Regions from separate parts of the Duganella hordei genome, predicted to be linked through region 1. Evidence: predicted binding sites of a transcription regulator. Region 1 holds the regulator's gene; the other holds the start of a gene.
The links. The regulator LexA, encoded in region 1, represses DNA repair genes until DNA is damaged. The targets are predictions, from matches to a motif close to ACTGTATNNNNATACAGT.

Region 1 (3,205 bases):
CTTTTTCCAGTTCAGCGCGCTTGACTTCGAATTCAGCAACGGCCGACGCGGTAGCGCGGCGAGCCATTTTTTGCGGAATCAGGAAGTTACGTGCGTAACCGTCTTTAACTTTAACGACTTCACCCAGGTTGCCCAGGTTGACGACTTTTTCTAACAGAATGATTTGCATAGTTCTTCTCCAGGATCTTATCTAGACTACGCAATTAAGCGTGGTGCAGATCGGTGTAAGGCAGCAGCGCGAGGTAGCGGGCGCGCTTGATTGCGGTGTCAACTTGACGCTGGTAGTGCGCCTTGGTACCGGTCAGACGTGCTGGCATGATTTTGCCGTTTTCCTGGACGAAGTCCTTCAGGGTGTCGACGTCTTTGTAGTCAACTTGTTCAACGTTTGCTGCGGTGAAGCGGCAGAACTTCTTACGTTTGAACAATGGGTTTTGTTGCTTGCGCTTTTCTTTCAGCTTGAGCTTGTTTTTGTCGAACTTTTTACCGAATGCCATTTTAGGCTCCTGTATTTAAATTGAGCTGTCTGGGACAGCACTAAAATCAATGATGTGAAACACCAGGCTTTTGCTATTGCGATTCTTCTTGTTCAGAAAACCGGTGAACTGATACATGCCTGCCAGTGGCGCCTGACTGAAGCGGCCTGAAATCTCGCCCGCGGCAACCGCGGAAATTTCAAACTCGCTCAATCGGGCAATGCCCGCCTCCATCTGCTGCGACCGGTGCTGCAGGACAGCGTTCACGATCGGCATGCCGGCCGGGGTATAGCGCAAGGCGTCCCGTTCGGCGATCAAGGCGATGAATTGGCTTACATTCACTGGAGCTGATTCAGCCCGGTTCTGAAACAATTAGGCCGCAGGAGCAGCAGCGGCTGCTGGAGCTTCGGTGCGATGCGATTTCGCTGCATCTTCACGTTGTACCGACTTCATCATCGGCGAAGGAGCGGTTTCCGCTTTCTTCATCTTGACGGTCAGGTGACGCAGCACGGCATCATTGAATTTGAAGGCGGTTTCCAGCTCGACCAGGGTCTCGTTGTCGCATTCGATGTTCAGGCAGATGTAGTGTGCTTTAGCCAGTTTCTGGATCGAGTAAGCCATCTGACGACGGCCCCAATCTTCAACACGGTGCACGGCGCCGCCGCGGGTCGTTACGGTGGTTTTGTAACGCTCGATCATGGCGGGCACTTGCTCGCTCTGGTCCGGGTGGACGATAAATACTATTTCATAGTGACGCATGCAAACTCCCTTAAGGACTGTGAATATAGCCCACCCTGGCGTCAAGACAGGTGTGGGAAGAGGTAAGCCCGCGACTATATCAGCTTTTGGGCCAAAAAACCAGCCCCGGCCCGCCGCCGAAATTCCCCGCCCTATGAGGCCGCATGAATTTATTTCGCCCAAAGCAACAAATCCTCTTGCATTTCCTCTCACACTGTACAAAAATACAGACTGTCTATATACACAGGCCCAACGGACTCTATGATCAAGCTCACCGCACGACAGGAACAAATTCTCAATCTGATCAAGGATGCCATCGAAAACACCGGCTTCCCGCCGACCCGTGCCGAGATCGCCAATGAACTGGGCTTCAAATCCGCCAACGCGGCCGAGGAGCACCTGCAGGCGCTGGCGCGCAAGGGCGCGATCGAGATCGCCGCCGGCACCTCGCGCGGTATCCGCCTGCTGGGCGTGCATGCCGAGCCGGCGATGCCGAAGGTGCCGCCGTCGCTGATGATGTCGCTGCCGCTGATCGGCCGCGTGGCCGCCGGCTCGCCCATCCTGGCGCAGGAAAACCTGGAAACCAGCTACAGCGTTGATCCGGCGATGTTCTCGTCCAAGCCGGACTACCTGCTCAAGGTGCGCGGCGAATCGATGCGCGACGCCGGCATCATGGATGGCGATTTACTTGCGGTGAAGAAGGTGGACAGCGCCAAGAACGGCCAGATCGTCGTGGCCCGCATCGGCAACGACGTCACGGTCAAGCGCTACCGGAAGACGGGATCCACGGTGGAATTGTTGCCGGAGAATCCGGACTTCAAGATCATCAAGGTCGATCCGGAAGCGGACGAGTTCGCGCTGGAAGGCCTGGCGGTCGGCCTGATGCGCAGCTGGCACTAAGTTCGCGCCAGCTGCCCGGACGCCGCTATGGTCTTAGCGGCGGTTGTCTGCGGTCGGACGCTGGCCAGGCATGGCGCTGCCGACAACATAGGAAGCCATGCCGTTGTCGCTGTTGTTGACCGAATAGTAGTTCTGTTTGAAGTGCTTGACGTAGCTCGGGTCCTTCAGGAATTCCGAGGTGGCCTGCGCCCACAACTCCGCCTTGACGTCCAGCGCCTGCGCCTTGCGCTGCATCTCCATGGCGATCTCGGTATAGGCCATATCCATGCGCGTGGCCGCGACCTTGCGCTCGGCATCGGTCATCACCGCCGCCACGTCGGCCGGAATGGCTTTGCCGGCCGGCAACAAGGCGTTATAGCTGCCGATGAACTGGTTGTAGCACTCGCTCCATTCAGCGATATTGTTACGCACCTGCTTGACGCCGTCGCGGGAAGCGGAATGGGACGGCATCACCGGCTCGGCGCAGTTGGCCTTGGCGGCCAGGTCGGCACCGTCGTAGCGGCTGGTGTAATAGTCGATGTCCGCCTGGTGCGCGCGGCGCTTGGCCACGATCTGGTCCACATCGGTCGTCCCCGCAGCCCAAGCCTGCGTGCCCATCACGATCATCAGACCAGCAATTATTGCAACTCTCATCGTTTACTCCCGGTTATCACATCGTAGTTATTTGGTGCTCTTGCCCATGATAGAACTGCCGACCCGCATGTTCTGGTCCCAGTTCTGCTGCTGGTCGGTTTCCGCCTGGCGCTGGGTCAGCGCGTTCTGGCTGCGGGCGCTGGCGGTCTTGACGTACTCGGTGGTCTTGGCTTCCCAGGCTGCCTGCGCCAGGTTCACGCTGTCGGCCTGCTTCTTCGCATCGGCGCCGGCGGCCGCGTAGGCCTGGTCCATGCGCGCGATGGACTGGGCAAATTCGGCATCCGTCATCAGGTTGGGCAGGTCGGCCGGGATTGCCTTGCCGGCTGGCAGCAGGCTGTTCAGGTTCTTGACGAAACCGTTGTAGCAGGCCAGCCAGGCGTCGACGTTGACGCCGACCGCCTTGATGTCCCTGACATTGGTGGACATCGCTGGAATGTCCGGCTTGACGCAGTTGAACTTGC
Region 2 (3,205 bases), on a different contig from region 1:
GTCCCATCCCTGGCGCAGCAATTCATTGCTGGTGGCTGGCACGAAGGAGTGAGGAGCGAGCGCGGCTTCCAATTGTTCCGGGGTAAAGGCCCAAGGGGCCGGCAGACGGTAAATCTGAAGATTCTTGAACCACATGAGTATTTAGCCTTGTTTCAGTAATGCCAGGGGAGCGCCATTTTACACGCTGACGGCAGCGCCGGACCGATTGTGTTGCACAGCTAGGCGAACAATTCGCCTTGCCGGGGGGCTGGCGCCTGCGGGCCGGCGCCGGGCGGCTCCAGCGTGCTGGCGCGCACGCCCAGCAGGCGCAGCTTGCGTTGCAGCGGCACCCGCTTGAGGCATTCGCGCGCGGCCTGCAGGATGGCCGCGCCGTCGGCCACCGGCTGCGGCAAGGTGACGTTGCGGCTGACGATCTGGAAATCGTCGAAGCGCAGCTTGATGCTGATGGTGCGGCTGACGTAGCCTTTGCGCTTGAGATCGTCCGCCAGGCGGTCGCACAGCTTGGTCAGGATGGATGACAAGGCGTCGCGGTCCTGGCGCGCGTGCAGGTCGCGCTCGAAAGTGGTCTCGCGGCTGATCGACTTGCTTTCGGAGCTGGTGGAAATTTCGCGGTGGTCGACGCCGCGCGCGGCCTGCGCCAGCCAGGCCGCGTAATGGGCGCCGAAATGGTCCTGCAGCAGGCCGGCGTCGGCCTCGGCCAGCTGGCCGATGGTGGCGATGCCCAGCGCCGCCAGCTTCTCGGTGGCCTTGGGGCCGATGCCGTTGATCTTGCGCACGCCCAGCGGCCAGATGCGGGCCGGGATATCGTCGTAGCCGAGAACGGTCAGGCCGTTGGGCTTGTCCAGGTCGGAGCAGATCTTCGACAGCAGCTTGTTGGGGGTCACGCCGATCGAGCAGGTCAGGCCGGTGGCGTCGCGCACGGCCTGCTTGATGCGCTGCGCCAGCTCGCGCGTTTCGCCTTCGACGCGGGTCAGGTCGATATAGATTTCATCGATGCCGCGGTCCTCGAAATCGGGCGCGATGGCGGCCACGGCGTTTTTGAACAGCCGCGAATAATGGCGGTAGGCGTCGAAATTGACCGGCAGCAGGATCGCGTCGGGCGCCAGCTTGGCCGCCTTCATCATGCCCATCGCCGAGCCGACGCCCAGCGCGCGCGCCTCGTAGGTGGCCGTGGTGATCACGCCACGGCCGACGTAGTCGCGCAGCCGGGCGAAGCGGCGGCTGCCGTCGGCCTGCGGCACCGGCTGGGCGTCGCGGCCGCCGCCGATGACCACCGGCAAGCCGCGCAACTCCGGATAGGTGAGCAGCTCGACGGAGGCGTAAAACGCGTCCATGTCGAGGTGGGCGATGCGCCGAGGATCTTCTACCATGTGCCGAAATATCACTGTGAATGCATACAGTATCCACGGAAACATATCGCACCGCAAGTGGGCACGCCGTCCGCGGCCGATGTTACACTGAAGTAAATAAGCGCCCGTCACCGCCATGTACAGACACTTCGGACTCCCGCTGCTGTTCTTGTTCGCGCCCCTGGCCGCCGCCACGCCGGCGGCTTGTCCCGAGGCGCGCATCGGCATCAGCGACCTCGGCTATACCTCGTTCCGCAATGGCGAGGGCTACGGCGGCATCGCCGTCGATCTGGTCGGCGAGATCGAGCGCCGCACCGGCTGCCCCTTCCACGTCGTCTGGTACCCGCACAGCCGGCTGTTCGCGCAATTTCTCAGCGACCAGCTGCAGGTGACCGGCGCCGCCCTGCATACTGCCGAGCGCGACCGCCACGGCGTCTGGATACCCTACGCCTATTCCCAGTTCGAGCTGCTGCTGACCAATCAGAGCGGCGGCCCGTTCCACAGCCTGGCCGACTTCGTCGACAACAGCAGCGCGCGCCTGAACGTCAGCCGCGGCATCTCCTATCCGCCCAGGCTGCTCGCGCAGATGGACCGCCTGGCCAAGCTGGGGCGGCTGGAATACGTCAACGATTACGCCGTGGCGTTCCGCAAGATCCAGGCCGGCCGTGCCGACGGCATCCTGGCGCCGCGCACCATCCACCTGCTGCACCAGCGCCAGTTTCACCTGGTCGGCGCGATGACTGCGGCCACGCTGGAGGAATCGCCGCGCTCGGTGATCGGGCTGTACGTGTCCACCACGCTGGTCGGCGCGCCGACGCGACAGCGCTACATCGACGCCATCCGCGCGATGGTAGTCGACGGCACCGTGCAAAGCCTGTATGCGCGCTATCTCGGCGACGAGGTCGCCCGCGAGATCTTCAGCGGCGGCGTCGGCGGCATCCTCGATCTGATGCCTCGTTAGAGCGGCCGGCGCGCGGCCGCCAGCACCAGCACGGCGCCGGCCACCAGGCTGGCCGCCAGCAGGTAGATGCCGCTGGCCGTGCTGCCGGTCGCGTCCTTGATGGCGCCGACCAGGTAGGGGCTGGCGAAGCCGGCCAGGTTGCCGACCGAATTGATCAGCGCGATGCCGGCCGCCGCCGCCGCGCCGCCCAGCATGGCGGTCGGCAGGCTCCAGAAGATCGGGAAGGTGGTCAGGATGCCGGCCGTGGCGACGCTGAGCGCGGCCATCGCGACGACGGTGTTGTCGGCATACAAGGTGGCGCCGACCAGGCCCAGCGCGCCGGCCAGCGCGGCGGCGGCCGCATGCCAGCGCCGTTCGCCGCTGCGGTCCGAGTGGCGCGCGGCCAGCACCATGACCACGGCCGCGATGCCGTAGGGGACCGCCGTCAGCAGGCCGATATCGAACACGTCCTTGACGCCGCTGTTCTTGACCAGCTGCGGCAGCCAGAAGCTGACGCCGTACAAGCCCATGACGAACAGGAAGTACACCAGCGCCAGCAGCCATACCGTGCCGTTGGCTAACACCCGCGCCAGCGGCATGTGCCGCTGCGCCTTGCCGTCGTCGGCGATGGCGCGCTCCAGCAGCCGCTTGTCGTCCTCGCCCAGCCAGCTGGCGGAACGGATGCCGTCGTCCAGGTAGAACAGGGTCCAGATGCCGATCAGCACCGACGGCAAGCCCTCCAGCAGGAACAGCCATTGCCAGCCGCTCAGTCCGTAGCGGCCGGCGAACGCCGTCATGATCCAGCCCGACAGCGGCCCGCCGACCACGCCGGCCACCGCCACGCCGCTCATGAACAGCGCCACCATGCGCGCGCGGCGATGCGCCGGATACCAGTAGGTCAGGTACAGGATGATGC

Region 2: the regulator LexA is predicted to act here: its motif matches at 1,384-1,401, upstream of dinB (DNA polymerase IV).

The regions. Positions count from the first base shown of each region.
Region 1 covers NZ_BPWI01000027.1:20,685-23,889, reverse strand. The annotation lists gene rplI (50S ribosomal protein L9) at 1-169, opposite strand, end outside; gene rpsR (30S ribosomal protein S18) at 204-494, opposite strand; gene priB (primosomal replication protein N) at 510-815, opposite strand; gene rpsF (30S ribosomal protein S6) at 846-1,232, opposite strand; gene lexA (transcriptional repressor LexA) at 1,473-2,111, shown strand; gene ABWW33_RS31135 (hypothetical protein) at 2,145-2,744, opposite strand; gene ABWW33_RS31130 (tetratricopeptide repeat protein) at 2,772-3,205, opposite strand, start outside.
Region 2 covers NZ_BPWI01000004.1:124,284-127,488, forward strand. The annotation lists gene ABWW33_RS11125 (recombination-associated protein RdgC) at 1-135, opposite strand, end outside; gene dinB (DNA polymerase IV) at 219-1,370, opposite strand; gene ABWW33_RS11135 (substrate-binding periplasmic protein) at 1,486-2,310, shown strand; gene ABWW33_RS11140 (MFS transporter) at 2,307-3,205, opposite strand, start outside.